3 regions of the Rhizobacter sp. LjRoot28 genome follow, and region 3 is predicted to be linked to each of the others. Evidence: predicted binding sites of a transcription regulator. Region 3 holds the regulator's gene; each other region holds the start of a gene.

What was found. The regulator FliA, encoded in region 3, starts transcription of late flagellar genes. The targets are predictions, from matches to a motif close to CTAAAGTTTNNNNNNNNNNNGCCGNTA.
Region 1: the regulator FliA is predicted to act here: its motif matches at 2,856-2,882, upstream of flgM (flagellar biosynthesis anti-sigma factor FlgM).
Region 2: the regulator FliA is predicted to act here: its motif matches at 1,432-1,458, upstream of fliD (flagellar filament capping protein FliD).

The regions. Positions count from the first base shown of each region.
Region 1 covers NZ_CAXUQC020000001.1:988,913-995,037, forward strand. The annotation lists gene ACSQ2F_RS04730 (DNA/RNA non-specific endonuclease) at 1-756, opposite strand, end outside; gene ACSQ2F_RS04735 (alpha/beta fold hydrolase) at 946-1,716, opposite strand; gene ACSQ2F_RS04740 (hypothetical protein) at 2,017-2,427, opposite strand; gene flgM (flagellar biosynthesis anti-sigma factor FlgM) at 2,478-2,801, opposite strand; gene flgA (flagellar basal body P-ring formation chaperone FlgA) at 2,919-3,704, opposite strand; gene flgB (flagellar basal body rod protein FlgB) at 3,844-4,248, shown strand; gene flgC (flagellar basal body rod protein FlgC) at 4,251-4,667, shown strand; gene ACSQ2F_RS04765 (flagellar hook assembly protein FlgD) at 4,699-5,346, shown strand; gene flgE (flagellar hook protein FlgE) at 5,407-6,125, shown strand, end outside.
Region 2 covers NZ_CAXUQC020000001.1:980,697-986,821, forward strand. The annotation lists gene ACSQ2F_RS04690 (flagellin) at 1-240, shown strand, start outside; gene ACSQ2F_RS04695 (flagellin domain-containing protein) at 477-1,325, shown strand; gene fliD (flagellar filament capping protein FliD) at 1,524-2,960, shown strand; gene ACSQ2F_RS04705 (CDP-glycerol glycerophosphotransferase family protein) at 3,099-4,574, shown strand; gene ACSQ2F_RS04710 (adenylyltransferase/cytidyltransferase family protein) at 4,571-5,047, shown strand; gene fliS (flagellar export chaperone FliS) at 5,357-5,776, shown strand; gene ACSQ2F_RS04720 (flagellar protein FliT) at 5,827-6,125, shown strand, end outside.
Region 3 covers NZ_CAXUQC020000001.1:585,775-591,899, reverse strand. The annotation lists gene ACSQ2F_RS02810 (alpha-amylase family glycosyl hydrolase) at 1-171, opposite strand, end outside; gene ACSQ2F_RS02805 (SDR family NAD(P)-dependent oxidoreductase) at 336-1,124, shown strand; gene ACSQ2F_RS02800 (ABC transporter substrate-binding protein) at 1,117-2,211, opposite strand; gene ACSQ2F_RS02795 (methyl-accepting chemotaxis protein) at 2,404-3,756, opposite strand; gene ACSQ2F_RS02790 (RNA polymerase sigma factor FliA) at 3,785-4,498, opposite strand; gene ACSQ2F_RS02785 (MinD/ParA family ATP-binding protein) at 4,514-5,299, opposite strand; gene flhF (flagellar biosynthesis protein FlhF) at 5,346-6,125, opposite strand, start outside.

The DNA.
Region 1 (6,125 bases), 400 kb from region 3:
CCCGGTGGTGCGACCGCTCTTGATCACCTTGTCGCCCAGTTCGGGGTCTCCGACCGCCACGATGGGCAGGCCCAGGCCCAGGACCTCGTTGGCCATCTCGCGGTTGGCGATGCTCGCGATGGCACAGTCACCCGCGGCGCCGAGGTGACTGCGCAGCAGGCGGCCCACCTTGTTGGCCTGCACCCGGTTGTCGTCGTGCTGGCCCGGCTGGACGACGTCGACGCCGATGTCGGCGTCGGGCCCGTGCAGCACGTGCCAGTTGGACAGCATCACGGTGCGACCCGTGGTGCAGTCGCGCACGAGGGCGCCGAGCGTGCCCGCCGTCGTGTGCAGGTTGCCCACGCTCAGCCCGGGCTGGAGCACTGCGGCGCGCAGCTTGCGCGGGTCTTTCGGGGTGAGTTCCACCTGCACGTAGGCCGGGGCGTAGGTGCGCTCGATGACGTCCGTCGGGACCAGCACGCCGCCGATGTCGATGGCCGGTGGAATGCGCGCGCTGCCCAGGGCCTCGATGGATTCCGGGGCCACCTTGCGGTCCACCGTGAACTGCAGCGCCAGCTGCCGGGTGGCGGCGCCGTCGACCAGCTTGTAGCCGATGCCCACGCTGGTGACGTTCGGATCCTGCAGCAGCTGGGCGCTGCGCGTGCGCACGAAGGCGCGCAGGCGGTCGAGCAGCTCGGCGGAGTCCGCCCGGGTGGGGTTTCGCTTGCGCGGGGTCTTGGTCGGGGCGGCCTTGCGCCTGCCGGTGGATTCAGCCATGTCGAGCTCCCTGGTTGATGCGATCGAGCGGCTCGCGTCCCGATGGAACCCCGGGTGATCACGCGATGCCGGTCCTCGGCCGGCGCGCCTGCGCCGGACGGGTCCCATCTTCCATGGAGTGCAGTCGGCTGTCCACCGCGCAGCTGCGACGCCGCAGACCCGGTGCGCCGCGCACCGGTTGCTTGGCGCTCAGCCGGTCTGCCGGGCAGCAGCCGCGTCGATGGCCCGACGGACTTCGGAGACGACCAACGCCGGCTCGCTGAACTGGGGAAAGTGGCCGCTGCGATGTGCCAGCACCTGCCGGCCTAGCGGCGACAGCGTGGCCAGGCGCTGCTGGTGCAAGGCACGCAGGCGCCGCGCCTCGACCGGCGTGGCCCATGCCAGTGCGGGGGACTGGCCGGTGATGACGGTGAGGGGCCGCGGAGGGAAGTCGGGTGCCGCCCGCAGTTGCTCCACGGTGGTGGCGACGTGTCGCACCTCTGCGTGTGGATGCTGGGGCGACACCCGGTCGAGCAGCGCCTTCAGGCCCCGCTGCAGTCCGTTCTCGTGGCGGGCCATTGCGGAAGGATCGTCCGGAGCGGTGGCCTCCACCATCACGACGGCGGCCACTTCGTCGGGGTGGTGCCGTGCCATCAGGTTCGCGATCAGGCCGCCGAACGAATGCGCCACCAGCACCCATGGCGGCGCCATGCCGGCGGCCTGAAGCAGGCCGCGGAGCGAACCGACCAGATGCAGCCCGTCCTGCGCGGCGGCTGGCGCGCTGCTGCGACCGAGCCCCGGGCGGTTGTAGGCCAGGACGGTGGCAACCGCCGTCATGGCGTCGAAGACCTTGTGCCAGCCTTCGATGGGTGCTCCGGCGCCGCCGATCAGGACCACCCGGGCGGGGGCCTGGCCAGCGACGACGTACTCGAGTTCTTCCTCGCCGACCCGGGCTGTTCTTCGGGGAGGCAATGGACCCATGGCGCGCTCCGATGTGTGTGCGTGATGACGGTGGGCAGGCAGTCGGCGCGGTTGCACCGCGGCTTCAGCCCGTCGCGGCGCGCAGCGTAGCACCGCGCAGCGCGCGCCGTCTCATGATCGCGTCGCCGTGGTGGGCGGTGGCGCGATCCCCGCGAGGCGAATGGCGCTGCCGCTTCGCACGGTGTCTGGGGGCGTCGACGGCGTCACGGGCGCGAAGCCGGTTCCACCAAGCCAACGGCAAACGCCCCTCGGCGAGGGGCGTTGCAGGGAGGCGGCAGGGCGGTGACCGCCCAGACGTGTTCAGGCCTGGAGGTTGGTGCCTCGGCCGGCACGGTCGGCTTGCCCACTGGCGCCATAGACCGCGGCCGGTGAGGCGCGCGGCATGAGCACGTCGATGGCGCGGTCGAGCGCGGCCGTGGCACGCGCCAGCGACTCTCGCTGCGACGCCACGAGTCCGCTCGCCCGCATGAGGCGGTCGCGCAAGGCGGGGGGCACCTGCCCGGATCGGGCCGCATGGGTGAAGTGGTCGACGGCACGCGCCAGGGCGCGGTGCAGTTCGGACGCGTGGTGATCGACGGCCCCCATGTCGTTGGCACGCAAGGAATCGCCCAGCGAACTCAACTGGGTTTCGACCGCCGCGAGCGTGGTCTCGAGTTCCTGGCCCGCACCGAGGGGCGGGAGGAGGTCGGGTCGATTCACCGGGTTCGGCATGTCGGGCTCTGGTACAGCGTTGGAGGGGCAAGGGCGCGCAAGCGCCCGGTTCAGTGCTGGGGCTTGCCGAGGAGTTCGCGGGCGTTGGCCAACAGCTTGTCGGCGATGGCACCTGCGTTCACTTGGAACTTGCCTTCAGCGATGGCTTGCGAAATGCGGGCCACCTTCTCGGCATCGAAGTCGCCGGAGACGGCGTCGGTGCTCGAGAGCAGTTGTGTCGCGGCGGACGACAGGGCGACCTGGCTGCTCGCTTCGACAGGGGTTTCGGGCGCGGCGACCGTCTGCGGCTTGGCGCCGGCGGGGGTTGCAGTGCGACCAGGGGCGACCGGCGCCGGAGCGCCGACAGTTTTGTCCGTGGGGTTGCCAATCTTCATGGTTTGCTCCTTGGGAGGGGTGTCAAAGCCCCCGTCCTTTCAACATGAACGGTATTTCGACCCGTCCCAAGGCAACTTTAGAGGTATTTGCGGCTGCGGTTGCGATCGGTTTCGTTTTCACAATGTGATCTCCACCACGCCCTCATCGACCGGTTGGCCGGTGACGACTTTGCCGCTGTCCGTGCGGATTCGCACGGTCTGGCCTTCCATCCCGGCGGCGAGCGCCTGGCCGCTGCCGGTGATGGCGAAGCCGTCGCCCAGCGCGCGCACCTTGACGGTGTCGCCGGGCGCAAACCACTGCCGGCTCTTGAGGGCCGCCTGCCGCAGGCTCTCGCCCGCAGGCAGCGCCTGCGCCAGCGTGCGGCCCACCGCCACGGCGGCCTCGCCGATGGCCGGGCTGCGGTGCTCGCCCAGGTTGATTTCGGCGGGCCGCAGGTCGGCTTGAGCGATGACATGGCCGGCGGGCAGCGGGCGGGCCGCCACGAGGCCGGGCCCGAAGACATCGACGGTCACGGGCAGGTAGACGTTCCAGTGAGTGGCGCCCTGGGTGCAACGCAAGCCTACCCGGGCGCGGCCCCACAGGCGGATGCCTTGCGGTATGTAGGGCTCCACGCGTTCGCAGGGCGCCAGGCGCAGCCGCGGGTCGAGCTGGCCGAGGGTGACCTCCACGCGCGGCGTGGACGGGCCCACCACGCGGGTGCGCACCAGCTCGAGAACCTCTTCCCTCAGGGCATCGGCCAGGGCCGGCGACTGCGCATGAGCCGGCGCCATGACAACGACGGCCTGGACGCCTGAGAACCCGATCGCGAGGCCGAGCGCGCGCAGGCTCCGCCCGATGCCGCGGACGAGGGAGCGGAGGGCGATGACCAGCCGAAGGCGCAGGGATGACAGGGTGAAGTTCACCCGAGCACTGTACGGGCCGGCAGGGGAGGGCGGCTTTCGAATAGGGCAGGAAAGGGGCTGCTATTCGCGCTTATGTTTTCGCCGCCGCTGCCCACAATCCATTCCATCGCCCGATCCGGGTGTCCGCCAGGGAAGCCCCATGCTGAACCGACTCACTGCCACGCTCGACTTCCACGGCCAGGCCCTCAGCCTGCGCTCGGAGCGCCAGCGCCTGATCGCCAGCAACATCGCCAACGCCGACACCCCAGGCTACGTGGCACGCGACATGAACTTCGCCCAGGCGCTGCGCGAAGCCACCGGCCAGCAGGCTTCGGCCGGCCTCAACGCCACTCGCCCGGGGCACATCGCCACCACGGCCGGCACGGCGCGCGCTGAGGCCAACCTCGAGTACGCGGTGGCCAGCCAACCCAACCTCGACCGCAACACCGTCGACATGGACCGTGAGCGCGCCAATTTCGCCGACAACTCGGTCCGCTATGAAGCCACGCTGCGGTTCATCAACGGCAACGTGCGCACCATGACCGACGCCATCAAGGGTCAATGACCATGAGCATGTTCCAGGTCTTCAACGTCACCGGCAGCGCGATCAGCGCGCAGTCGCAGCGCCTCAACGTCGTCGCCTCCAACCTCGCCAACGCCGACACGGTCGCCGGCCCCGACGGCTCGGCCTACAAGGCGCGCCAGGTCACCTTCCAGGCCGAACTGATGGGCCAGATGGGCGACGCCATGAGCACGGGCGTCAAGGTGAGCAACATCACCGAAGACCAGACGCCCGGCCGCCGCGTGCACGACCCCAAGCACCCGCAGGCCGACGCCGAGGGCTACGTCACCTACAGCAACGTGAACCCGGTGGAGGAGATGGTCAACATGATCTCCGCCTCGCGCTCGTACCAGAACAACATCGAAGTCATGAACACGGCCAAGAGCCTGTTGCTCAAGACCCTGCAGATGGGCCAGGGCTGACGCCCTGATCGCCTGACCCCGAGGACACACCATGGCCGCCGTCGGTTCCATCAACTCTTCCACGCTCGCCGACCTGAACGGCGCCAGCACCACCGCCGCGGCGAACGATCCCGGCAGCGCCGAGCGCTTCCTCAAGCTGCTCGTGGCGCAGATGCAGAACCAGGATCCGCTCAGCCCGATGGACAACGCCCAGGTGACGAGCCAGATCGCCCAGATCAACACCGTGAGCGGCATCGAGAAGCTCAACGGCACGGTGCAGGGCCTGTCCGGCCAGTTCTCCCAGATGCAGGCGCTGCAGGGTGCAGCACTGGTGGGTCGCGAGGTCGTGGTGCCGGGCAACGCGCTCACCGTCAAGGACGGCGTCGGTCGCGGCACGTTCGAACTGAACGCGGCGGCCGACAAGGTCCAGGTCGAGGTGCTCAACGCCGCAGGCACCGTCATCGAGACCTTCCAGCTCGGTGCTCGGCCGGCCGGCATCGGCGACTTCGACTGGAAGCCCGCCAGCACCGCCGGGGCCACCTCCTTTCGCGTGACGGCCACCGCCGATGGCGCCGCACTCACCCCCACGGCCCTCGTGCGCGACACCGTGCGCGCCATCAGCACCGTCGGCAACCAGCTGACCCTCGAGCTGAAGAACAGCGGACAAGTGGCCTACGGCGCCGTTCGCTCCTTCACCTGATCGTCACCCGATTTTCACCCGCTTTCCCCGGCGCTTCGCGTCACCAGCCAGGAACATCCCATGAGCTTCCAGCAAGGTCTCTCCGGTCTGAACGCGTCGAGCAAGAACCTCGACGTCATCGGCAACAACGTCGCGAACGCCAACACCTATGGTGCCAAGTCCTCGCGCGCCGAGTTCTCCGACATGTACGCGACGGCCATGACGGGTGGCGGCGGAAGCAACATCGGCATCGGCGTCAACCTCGCGGCGGTGACCCAGCAGTTCACGCAGGGCAACATCACCACCACGGCGAACTCGCTCGACCTGGCCATCAACGGGCAGGGCTTCTTCGAGGTGCGCGCCCCGGACGGCCAGACGCTGTACTCCCGCAACGGGCAGTTCCAGGTCAACAAGGAAGGCTTCATCCAGACCAACGCGGGCATGCGCCTGCTGGGCTACCCGGCCGACGGCCAGGGCAACGTTCAGCCGGGCCAGGCCGTGCCGCTGCAGCTGCCGACCGCCGGCATCAACCCGAACGCCACGACGGAAATGAACATCGAGATGAACCTCGATTCCCGCGTGGGTCCCACCCTGCCAGCCACCGCGCCGATGATCAACTTCAACGACGCGGCGACCTACAACAACGCCACCTCGGTGCAGGTGTTCGACGACAAGGGCCAGGACGTCGCGTTGACCTACTACTTCCAGAAGGCGTCCACCGACACCTGGAACGTGTACGTCACCGCCAACGGGTCCCCTGTGAACGTCGATGGCGGCGGCAACCCGCAGCCGTTGACCAC
Region 2 (6,125 bases), 390 kb from region 3:
GACACGATCAACAACACCCGTGCCAAGTTCGGTGCCATGCAGTCGCGCTTCGATGCAGTGATCTCCAACCTGCAGCAATCGGTCGAGAACCAGTCCGCAGCCCGCAGCCGCATCATGGACGCCGACTTCGCGTCGGAAACGGCGAACATGTCTCGAGCGCAGATCCTGCAGCAGGCCGGCAACGCGATGATCGCGCAAGCCAACCAGGCTCCCCAACAGGTGCTGTCGCTGCTGCGCTAATCGACGTCGACTTCCCTGGCCGGGAGGCCGGGGAGCCGAGTTCGAAGGCGGAAATGGAGGGGTGAATCCCTTCATTTCCGCCTTTCGCATTGGGGCGCCCCTTTCAGAATCGCTATCACGGGTCTGCGGTGCGAATTGCCGGCCTTGTGCGCCGCCACATGGGAGTGATCCTGATGCGGCGGAACGCAATGCCGGCTTCGAGCCGGGAGTCACACGATTCTTGAAGGAGTGCTTTCATGCCACAGACGATCAATACGAACATCGCGTCGCTGAACGCGCAACGAAACCTCAACGCGTCCCAGAGTTCGCTGGCGACTTCCATGCAACGCTTGTCGTCGGGCCTGCGAGTCAACTCCGCCAAAGACGACGCTGCCGGCCTTGCAATTGCCGAGCGCATGAACGCTCAGGTCCGTGGCATGAACGTCGCGGTTCGCAACGCCAACGACGGCATCTCGCTGGCCCAGACGGCCGAAGGCGCTCTGTCCAAGGTGGGAGACTCGCTCCAGCGCATGCGTGAACTCGCCGTGCAGGCCCGAAACTCCACGAACAGCAAGGACGACAAAGACTCGCTCAACAAGGAGTTCCGCGAGCTCCAGAGCGAGATCTCGCGCATCCTGAGCGGCACGACGTTCAACGGCCAGGCGATTCTCGGCAGCGCCGCAACTGCGCTGACCTTCCAGATCGGCGCGAACACGACTGCCGATGACACCATCACGGTCACGACGACGAACATGGCGTCCGACACCACGATCGAGGCGGTGACCACCGGCGTGTCGATCGACAAGGACTCCACCGCGGGCTCCATCAAGACGGTGATCGACAACATCGACGACGCGCTGGACACGATCAACAACACCCGTGCGACCTTCGGTGCCACCCAGTCGCGTTTCGATGCGGTGATCTCGAACCTGCAGCAGGCAGTGGAGAACCAATCCGCTGCACGGAGCCGAATCATGGACGCGGACTTCGCCGCGGAGACCGCGGCCCTTTCGCGAGCGCAGATTCTTCAGCAAGCGGGCAATGCGATGGTGGCTCAAGCCAACCAATTGCCTCAGCAGGTGCTGTCGTTGCTGCGCGGCGGCTGATCTTCCGCGAGCTGATGGGGCGCCGAGGGCCCTGAATCATCCGCCGATCCTGTCTCCGGGGTCGGGGCCGATGGCGGTCGTCGGTTGCAACAAGGTGTATCAGCGGCTCAAGTTCTGAAAAGAGCCGTCGAAAACGGATCATCTGGGGAACCCCCCTAATGATCCGTTTCTGTTTCTATCGAGCAACCGGAGGTCGCCATGGCAATTTCGTCGACAGGTCTGGGCAGTGGTCTGGACGTGGAATCCATCGTTTCATCGCTCATGGCGGTCGAACGGCGGCCGGCCTCGCTGTTGCAAACCGCAGCGACCACGATGAAGTCGCAGTTGTCGACCTACGGGCAGTTGCAAAGCCATGTCTCGACCTTTCAGGACAAAGCGCGCGCGCTCAATTCGCTAACCCTCTGGTCCGGAACGACAGCAACCTCGAGCGATGCCAACGTCGCGTCGGTCACCACGGGTGAAGGTGCCCCGGTTGGAAGCTACAGCCTGCTCGTGAAGGACCTGGCGAACGCACAGACTGCGAGTTCCCCGGCGTTCCCGTCGAAGGATCACCTCATGGGCGCGGGGAAGTTGACCATCGAGCTTGGAAGCTGGACCGGCGATCCCGCCACCTTCGGACTGAAGGCCGGCACGACATCCGTGACGGTTGACATCGGTCCCGGTGAAAGCAGCCTTGCCGCAGTGCGCGACAAGATCAATGCGGCCGGTGCCGGCGTGACGGCGACCGTGATCTACGACGCGAGTGGTGCGCGACTCTCGATTCGCTCGACCCAAACGGGTGCCGAGAACGGCTTTCGCATCAGCGCCGAGGAACAAGAGCCGGGTGCCGGAGGACTCGGCCTCGCGAAGTTGGCCTTTGATCCCGAGGACGGGACCGTGTCTGGCCTGTCGCTCAACCAGTCGGCCACCAACGCCCGGGCGACCTTGAATGGCATCGACATCGAATCGGCATCGAATACGCTCACGGACGTGGCCGATGGGATGACCATCAAGCTGCTGAAGAAGTCGGCAAGCCCGATTGATCTGCAGGTTGCTCAGGACACCGAATCAATGAAGACCAAGGTGACCGAGTTCGTGAACGCCTACAACGAACTGTCCAAGTTCATTGCCACGCAAACCAAGTACAACGCCGACAGCAAGACCGCCGGGAAGCTGCAGGGGGATCGGACGGTGATCGGCCTGCAATCGCAGCTGCGCGAGATCCTGCGGGGAACCAGCACTGCGCCGAGCGCACTGCGTTCTCTGTCCGACGCCGGCCTGGAGGTCCAGAAGGATGGGACGATCAAGCTCGAAAGCAAGAAGCTGGATGCAGCGCTTGCCACTCCGGCGGAGCTCCGCAAGCTGATGTCCAGCTCCGATCTGAGCAACGAGACATCGTCCGGCATCGTCTTTCGGTTTGCGAAATTGGCCGACAGCATCCTTGGCACGGAAGGCCCCCTGGAGTCGCGGACATCAGGAATCCAGTCGAGCATCGACCGCAACAACAAGCGCGTCTCCGACATGGAAACTCGGCTGGCTCAGACGGAGAAGCGCATCCGCGCGCAATACCAGTCGCTCGACGCAAACATGGCAAAGCTCAGCGGCCTGAGCAGCTATGTGAGCGGGCAGCTGGCCGCGCTGAGCCGGAACAGCTGAAAGCGGTGCAAGGACGGGCCGCCGAACAGCCCCGCCTTCTCCCCGTTCTTCGGTACATCGCGCAGCGCACCAAGGCCTAGACTTTGAGAGAGCGGTCCGTTCCGGATCGCCCCTCGAGTTGCCAGGAGCGCGATTGCCATGAAGGCCCAGTCACCGCAAGTTTCCTCACTGGATGAGCGCGTCGTTGCGTCGACGGTGAGTCACCGATGTACCGCCCCTCTGGGTGAGGACGCCAGTGTGTCCGCCCCTGCCGGCCTCACGGTGGAGGAACGCCTCGCTGAGATCGAGGGCTTCAACACGAACTTGAGCGGAATGGTCGAGTCGCTGGTCGACACCATCCTTCACTTGCGCAACCACGACCTTCACAAGCTCCAGGGCCGCGTGGCAGCGCTCGAACAAGAGCTTCACGTGGAGCGCTGCAATCGCGAGCTTGCCGAGGTGTCTCGTCTGCACCCGAAAGAGCGAATCGTCGTCTTCGTGGGCGGTACTTATTTCGGCGACAACATCAAGTATGCGTGGCTTGCCGCCTGCAAGAGTGACGATGCGCTTGGTGCGGAGCTCTGGTTTCTTCCGTCCAACGCGGACCAGGAAGCGCAAGTGCGGTCGATGGGCGGGCGCTGCCTGCCTCACACCCATGCGGAGTGGACGCCGGATCATCTGCACACAGCGCTCGCTGCTGCGGTGGTGGTGATCAGCGATCACCTGTTGGGTGCCAATCCGTACGCAGCCGCGCTCCTGGCGGGTGCACGCCAGGTCCAGATGTGGCACGGCGTCTCCATCAAGGAGATCGGCTATCGGAACTTGCCCCCGCTCAAGCACATGTCACCCCGGATCGCGCGGGTGCTTCGCACGTGCGGGCACTTCGCTCGCTTTGTCGGAACGGCTGCCCGTCATGAACCGGAATGGCGCCGCTGGTTCTCCTTTGACGGCTATGCGCCGGTCGGCTATGCCCGCAACGACGTCCTCACGCGCGAGCCTGCAGGACATGATCTGCTCAACGTGGACGAGGAGGCCTGGCAGCGCGCGGGGGAGGTGCAAGCGAGGGGAGGGCGAATCTTCCTCTACGCGCCCACATTCCGGGATGCCAACCGTGCCCAGTGGATCCTCCAGGTTGGCATCGAACGCGTGGCGAAAGCCATCGCCGACGCTGGCGACCTCCTCATCGTCAACATGCACCCGGTCGAACAACCGTCTGTACCGGAGATCGCCAAGTCGCTCCCGAGCGTGTGCTTCGTCGCACCCCGGACGGATGTGTATCCGTTGCTGACCCGGACTTCGGTTCTCATCACCGACTATTCGTCGATCATGTTCGACTTCCTGCTGCTCGATCGGCCGGTCCTGTTGTTTCGTCCCGACCATCACGACTATGTGACCCGGTCGCGCAAGCTTTTTGATGCCAAGCTGAGCGTTCCACCAGGCCCTGTCGCAACGACCGCTCAGGCGCTTGTCGATCTCATCCGTCGGCCTGCGGAGCCGGCGACGGCGCGCAATGCCCGCCGGGCACTCCGCGATGAGCTGCACGACCACCAGCACGGTGGATCGGCGGATCGGCTGCTCTCTCTGCTGACTGATGAACTGGCCCAGGCCTGCGCCGCTGCGGAGGAGCCGGCATGAGGGCCGCCGCACTCGGCCCTGCCGCCGTGGAACTGCGCCAGGGCGCGTTACCGCGCGAGACGCTGGTCAAGGAATCATCGACGGTCGCCATTACCTACGGCACCTACGACCTGTTCCACATGGGTCACGTGAACCTGTTCCGCCGCATTAAGGAGCGCTATGACATCCTGGTGGTGGCGGTCTCCACTGACGAATTCAATGCCATCAAGGGAAAGCGATCAGCGGTGTCCTTCGCTGACCGCCTGGCCCTGGTCCAGGCATGCCGCTACGTCGATCTGGCCATTCCCGAATCGGACTGGGGGCAGAAGGAGGTCGACATCCTGCGCTTCCGAGCGGACGCGATGGTGATGGGCAGCGACTGGGCCGGGCATTTCGATGAGCTGAAGTCACTCTGCGATGTGGTCTATCTGCCGCGGACAGAGGGCGTTTCGAGCACGGAGCTCAAGGCTCAGATCCAGTCGTTCGCGCGCTGAGCGGCGTTTCGTCGCCGCGACTGGGGCGTCCGACGCCCGCACCTTCGCCCCGATGCGATTCAGTTTCCGCATCGCGCGCCGCTCTTCATGCCTCATGGGATGGTGAACCCGCCTTCGGTGGGACATGGGTCGCATGTCTCGTGCGGGCTTCGTCCTTGCCGTGGGGCTCCCAGGCAGGATTTCGCCCGTGACATTGCCTCAGCCGTCGAAATGAGCCGGGATCACCGCCCAGCTGTGAATTCAAGTTCCGTGAACGGCCGTCGATAACTTCTCCAGACGCAGCAACCACACGCACCCATGTACGCCACCATGTCCACCCCCTTCGGCCGTCCCCGTACACCCGCCAACGCCTACCGCACAGTGGGTGTGGAAACCGGGGTGGTCACCGGCTCGCCGCACCAGTTGGTTTCGATGCTGTTCCAGGGCTTCATGGATTCTCTGGCCCAGGCCCGCGGAGCTCTCAAGCAAGGCAACGTCGAGGCCAAGGGCAAGGCCATCGGCCGTGCTGTCCGCATCATCGAGGAAGGGCTGAAAGCCGGACTCGACATCAAGGCGGGTGGCCAGCTGGCGCTCGATATGCGGGACCTGTACGACTACGTGATCCTGCGACTGACTCAAGCCAACCTGCGCAACGACGAGAAGCTTCTGGTGGAATGCCAGGCGCTCATCGAGCCGCTGCGCACGGCCTGGGCGTCGATCGGCCCGCAAGTCGACAAGGTGGCACCGTGAATCAGAAGCTGCGCCAAATCCGCCCCCAACCCTTTGTCCCTGGAGCCTCCATGAACTCCGCCCTGCTCAACTATTACGAAGCCATCGAACGGGCCAGCGCGGACATGCTCTCTGCAGCCCGCAGCGGCGACTGGGACCAGGTGGTCAAGCTCGAGGGCGCCTGCGCCGTGCTTATTTCACAGCTCAAGCATGCCGCGACGGCGCAGAATCTGGGCTCCGAAGAGGCCCAGCTCAAGTCGCGCATCATGCAGCGCATCCTCATCAACGACGCGGAGATCCGCCAGTTGGCCGAGCCGTGGCTGGAAGACCTCGACGGCCTGCTTGCCGGGCGCCCGAAGTCGGTTCATTG
Region 3 (6,125 bases):
GAAGCAGGCGAGCCGGTTTTCCGGCGTGCCTTGCGCCTGCGACACGGTGACGGCCACGGGAGCCCCGGGCGCGGGCGGAGTGTCGCCGCCGCCGCTGCCGCCACACGAGGCCAGGGGCAGGGCAAGACAGGCGGCGAGGACGCTGGATCGGAAGCGGGAAGACAGCTGCATGGGAGGGCACGACGGCATCGAGTGGCGAACCCGCACATTCTGAATCGGTAAAGTGCGCTGTCAATGCCCGTATTCCCCTGGCGTTTCGATTTCGCGGCGAGGACAATGCCGCCCGGCGCCTGTCCAACCCGCGAGGCACGATGCGAACGTACGCGCAAGCAAGAGTGATCATCACCGGAGCAGCCTCCGGCATCGGCTTGGCCATGGCCCGGCGCCTGCTCGACCAGGGCGCCCACGTGATGCTGGCCGACTGCGACAAGGCAGCGCTGGCCAAGGCCTTGGCATCGCTGGAGGGGTTCGGCGAACGGGTCCAGGCGCATGTCGTCGACGTCACGCAGGCGGCCAGCGTCGAGGCCATGGTGCATCGGGTGGTGGCCGACTGGGGGCACATCGACTACCTCTTCAACAACGCCGGCATCGGGGGGTCGCTGCCCATCGGGTCCGCCACGCTGGACCATTGGCACCGCATCGTCGACATCAACCTCTGGGGCGTGATCCACGGCGTGCACGCCGTGCTGCCCCACATGCTGTCGCGGCGGTCGGGTCACATCGTCAACACCGCGTCCATCTCCGGCCTCGTCCCCTTCCCCGGCCAAGCCCTCTACAACACGACCAAGTACGCCGTGGTCGGGCTGTCGGAGACGCTGCGCCACGAACTGCGGAACGACGGTGTGCGCGTGACCGTGGCCTGCCCGGGCCCGGTGGTGAGCGGCATCTGGGGCGTGCCCATCCTCGGGGCCAAGGGCGAAGCCCGCCCACCGGCCGGCGCGGTGCCTGCGGCCGAGGCGGCCGAGTGCATCCTCGCCGGCGTGGCGCGGGGCGACGGCGTCGTCGCGTTCCCCACGATGCACCGCTGGCTCTGGCGATGGCAGCGGTGGCTGCCCGCCGGCTTCGACCGCTGGATGGCGAAGCGCCAGGCGCGGCCGGCGACGGCGCCGCGGTCCGTCAGTTGAGGATGCGCCCGTTGGCGCCGATCACGCTGATCTCGACGTAGCTCGACCCTTCGTTGCTGCGCGGACCAAAGCCCACGCGAAAGCCACCGAGGTCGAAGGGCGCGCCGCGCAACGCGGCCTCGAGGCGTTCGCGGGTCGGGTTGGCCCCGGCGCGTTCCAGGGCGGCGACCACCAGCCGGGCGTTGATGTAGCCCTCCAGGCCGTAGTAGGAGAGCGCGGCCGTGCGGGAATGCGCGGCGAGGTCGCGCTTGTAGTCACGCACGATAGCGAACTTGTCGCCCCACGGGTAGGGAATCACCTGGGCCACCTGCACGCCGCGTGCGGCCTCCACCCCGAGTTCGGCGATGAGCTGGTCGGTGCCCACCGGCGACAGCGCGACGAAGTACGGTGACAGGCCGGCGCGGCGCAGCTGCTGCACAAAGGCTGCGGTGGGTCGGTACAGCGACACCATGACCACGGCCTGCGGCTTGGCTGCCGCGATGGTGCTGACGGCCGCCGCCACCTCGACGGAGTTGCGGGGCACGACAGCAGCGGCCACCGGTTCGAGCTTGCGGCTGGCGAGCGCGGCCCGCATGCCCTTCAAGCCCGCCTCTCCGAAACCATCGTCCTGGTAGAGCACGGCAATGCGCGTCATGCCCAGGGTCTGCAGCGCCCGCACGATCGCTTCCGTCTCGTTGCCGTAGCTCGCACGCAGGTGGAACATGTGGCGAATGGCGGGATCTCGAAGCGAGTCGGCGCCCGTGATGGTGCCGATGAGCGGCACTGCGGCGCGTTCCACGAGGGGCAGCACGGCGGTGGTCGAGGCCGTGCCATAGAACCCCATGAGGGCAAAGACCTTCTCCTGCTCGATCAGGCGCCTCGCGTTGGCGACCGCGGGGTCGACTTCATAACCGTCGTCGAGGGCAACCAGCTTGAGCCGACGGCCGGCGACGCCACCATTGGCATTGACGCGCTCGAAGCAGGCCTCGATGCCCTCCTTCATCTGGCGTCCGTAGGCGCCGGTCGGGCCCGACAGCGGCGAGGACATGCCAAGAAGAATGGTGTTGTCGACGATGCCGTCCACGGCCAGGACAGGTGCGGCGGTCATGAGGGAGATGAAGGCACCGAGTGCGGCACGGAGGCAGCGCAGGAAACGAGAACGCATCGACGAACCCAGGATGAAAAGGGCCGCGATTCTGAGGAGGCGTAGCTTGCTGCTGCCTGACAGAAACGATGCAGTTTCGTTACCAGTGGAACCGGTTGGTGCGGGACGATGCACGCACGGTCGGGAAGAATCGGTTCAGAAGTTGAAGGCGAGCCGCATGCCGCCCCAGTGGCGGCCGTTCACGACGATCGGAGCGGCGGCTTCCTTGAGCAGCACGAACCGGCCGCCGCCCATGTCGCGCCGGTAGGTCTGCAACAGGAAGGGACGCTGGTTGCGCGCCGAAGCCAGGCCGGTGCGGTCGTTGAAGATGCGGCGATAGCGGCTGTTGGCCGTGTCCCAGGCCAGGTCACCGCGCTGCGGCTGGCAATAGCGCTGGTTATGCGTCGGCACGTAGCCGTTGCGGTCGACGGCGATGCAGAACACGGCCTTCGGATGCGCCGCCAGGACCTGCTCCTGCAGCTCGGGGAACAGGCGGTCGGCCAGCGTCACGAAACGCGTGGTGTGCTGGGCCGGATTGGTGTTCGGGAGGGGCCGGTAATCCTCGTCGAAGAGATCGGCCATCGAGATGGCGTTGCTCCGCACCGCCTCCTCCAGGCGTTCGCCGATGCCGGCGGCAGCGGCCTTGGCGGCCTCGATGAACGGAGTGTCCTCGGTCTGCAGTCCGCACTGGGCGACGAGCTCGATGAGGTGCTCGGATACCTTGAGGAAGGCCTCGCTGCGCGTCATCGCCGCATCGAGCGCATGGCTCGATCGGTTCATCTCGGTTTCGATCTCCGCCATCTGGCCGTTCAGGCCGCCGCAGATCTCGCGGCTGCGGTCCGCGGCTGCGTTGATGCTCGACACGCCGCCCTCGACGTCGCGCAGCGCGGTGTGGAAGGCGCCCTGCTCGGCCTGGCCTTCCTTCACCTGGATCTCGCGCGACAGCGCGGCGATGCGGGCGTCGAGCTGGCCGACCGTGCTCATGATGGCCTTGGACGACTGCTCGACCTTCGACGCCAGATCCTTGACCGCGTCGGCGACCACGCCGAAGCCGCGTCCGGCCTCGCCGGCCCGCTTGGCTTCCACCGAGGCGTTGAAGGCGACCAGCCGCGTCTGCAGGGCGATCTGGGTGATCTCGCTGGCGGCACCGGCCACGTCGCGAAGGGAATCCACGATGCCGGCCACTTCGTCTCCCACCGCTGCCACCGCCTGCCGGGCACGGCCGACGGCGTCGAGGCTGCCGGTGGCCACGCCCCGGATGTCGTGCTGTGCACGCGTGATGTCCTGGAGCTGGCCCGCAAGCGCAGCAACCGCCTGTGCCTGGCGGGCGGACACCTTGATGACGTCGTCGATCTGGCCCCGCACCTCGGCGGCGTCGCGGCCCATCGTGGAGGCCTGCTGGCTGATGGACCGCACTGCGCCCTTCAGGTCAGGCTCCCCCGCGGGCTCGGTGAGCGCGGCCAGGGTCGGCGGGATGTGGGTGGGCGACTTCTTGAACAGCTGGAACATGGTGCGCTCCGATCAGGCGGGCTTCAGCTCACCACTCGCGCAGCTTGACTCGCAGGCGGGCGATGGACTGGCTGTGCAGTTGGCAGACGCGCGACTCGGTGACCTTGAGCACGGCGGCGATTTCCTTCAGGTTCATGTCGTGCTCGTAGTACATGCTCATCACGTACTGCTCGCGCTCGGGCAGCGTCTTGATGCCCTCGACCAGCGCTTCGCGCATGCGATGGTCCTGCAGCTGGGCGAGCGGGTTGCCGCCGTCGTCGGCCACGTGGCGGTCGAGGAAGTCGTTGTCGCCCTCGTCACCACTCATGTCTTCCAGGTACACCAGCTGGGTGCCGCGCACCTTGCCGAGCAGTTCCTGGTACTCAACGAGCGTCACGCCCATCTCGCGGGCGATCTCGCTTTCGGCCGGTGCGCGCCCGAGCTTCTGCTCGAGCTTGTGGACGGCGGTCTCGATGCTGCGCTGCTGCTTGCGGATGCCGCGCGACAGGTAGTCGTTGCCCCGCAGTTCATCGAGCATGGCGCCCCGGATGCGCTGGGTGGCGAAGGTCTCGAACTGCACGCCCTGCTGGGCGTCGAAGCGGCTGAGTGCATCGGTGAGGCCGATCATGCCGACCTGGATCAGGTCGTCGAGCTCGACGTTCGCCGGCAGCTTGGCAATCATCTGGTGGGCCAGCCGGCGCACGAGCGGGCTGTACTGCTTGAGCATCGTATTGACATCAAGTTGGCCTTTGGCGGTGTACATGGTGGCTCCGAGAGGTCAATTCAAAACATGCTGCGACGAGGCGCCGCGGCGGCCGGCCATCGCCAGGCCGGCATGGGGCATCGCGACCGGCGACAGGACTTCACGCGCCCAGCGGCGCAGTGCGGGCGTGGGCGCTTCGCGGGCGTCCGAGGCGGGGTCGACGTGCAACCAGTCGCGCAGCACGGCACCGAGGAAGCTGTCGGCGCAGCTGGCGACCTGCGCGGCAATGCGCTCCACGCGAGGGGACGTGGGGGCCGCACACAGCAGCAGGTCGTGCACCATCAGGTGGGCGCGCTGCGTCAGCAGCTTCATGGCGGCATAGGCATGGGTCACGCTGGCCGGCCGGTCGTCGGCGAGCAGCAGGGGACGCGCCTCGCTGCGCATGAAGAGGCGGCAGAGGTCCGACTCGGTCGCATGCACCAGCATCACGTCCACGTGCGGCGCGGCATCCGCCACCGCTTGAAGGAAGGCGGCGGTGGACCCGGTGGCGTCCACGTAGCGCAGGGGCAGGCCGCGGGCAGCCATGTACGACACCTGGGGTGACAGCGTCTCGATGCATTCGCCCAGGTCCATCACCGAGAGTTCGTCCGGACTGGGGGCGCGGTCCGAGGCATCGACCACCATCACCTGGGCGCCCTGCTCCGCGAAGGCGGTGCACAGCCGCTCGAGCATCACACCGCCGAAGGCCATGTGCGGGTTGGCGACGACCGGCACCATGCGCACGCGGGCATGGGCGAACAGCTGGCGCAGCCCGTGTGCCTGGTCCTGGGGATACTGCGAATCGTGGTAGTCGTCGTGCATGGCGGCGGCGTTCGTCGGTTCGTGTGGTGTGAAGGTGGCGTCGGGCTCAGGCGTGCAGCGTCGGGCGGGGGCGCTGGGCTTGCTGTCGAGCCGTGAAGATGAGGCTCACGTCATCGGCGTCGATGCGGTAGGCCGGGTTCACGTTGGCCCGCAGCGCACGGTGCACCAGCGCATGCGACGACAGCCGGTGCCAGTCTTCGGGCACGCGCTGGCCGTTGGCCACGCCGACCACCTTCAGCTTGTGGCGGATCACGGCGTCGAGGGCCGGGGCCAGCTTCACCGCCTCGTCCATCTTCGACAGCACGATGCCCTTGCAGGCCGACGCCTGGTAGGCCAGCATCACGTCCTCGATGGTCTCGCCCTGGGCGGAGGCGTTCACCACCAGCAGCTTCTGGATGGAGCGGTGGCTGAGCATGTCGAGCAGCTCGCGGGTGCGGCTGTCGCGCTGGGCCATGCCGGCGGTGTCGATCAGCACCATCTTCTTGGACGACAGCAGCTCGAGCAGGTCCTCGAGGGAAGCGCGGTCGTGGGCGGTGTGCACCGGCACGCCGAGGATGCGGCCATAGGCACGCAGCTGTTCATGAGCGGCCACCCGGTAGGCGTCCAGCGTGATGAGGCCCAGGTTGGCGGCGCCGTACTTGGTGGCGAATGCGGCGGCGATCTTGGCGGTGCTCGTCGTCTTGCCCACGCCGGTGGAGCCGATCATGGCGTAGACGCCGCCCTGGTCTTCCAGGGCCGGCTCGGCCTCGCCGGTGAGCAGGTTGCGCTCGAGCACGTTGGCGGCCCAGGCGGACTCGTCGGTGACGTCGCTCGGCAGGCTTTCGGT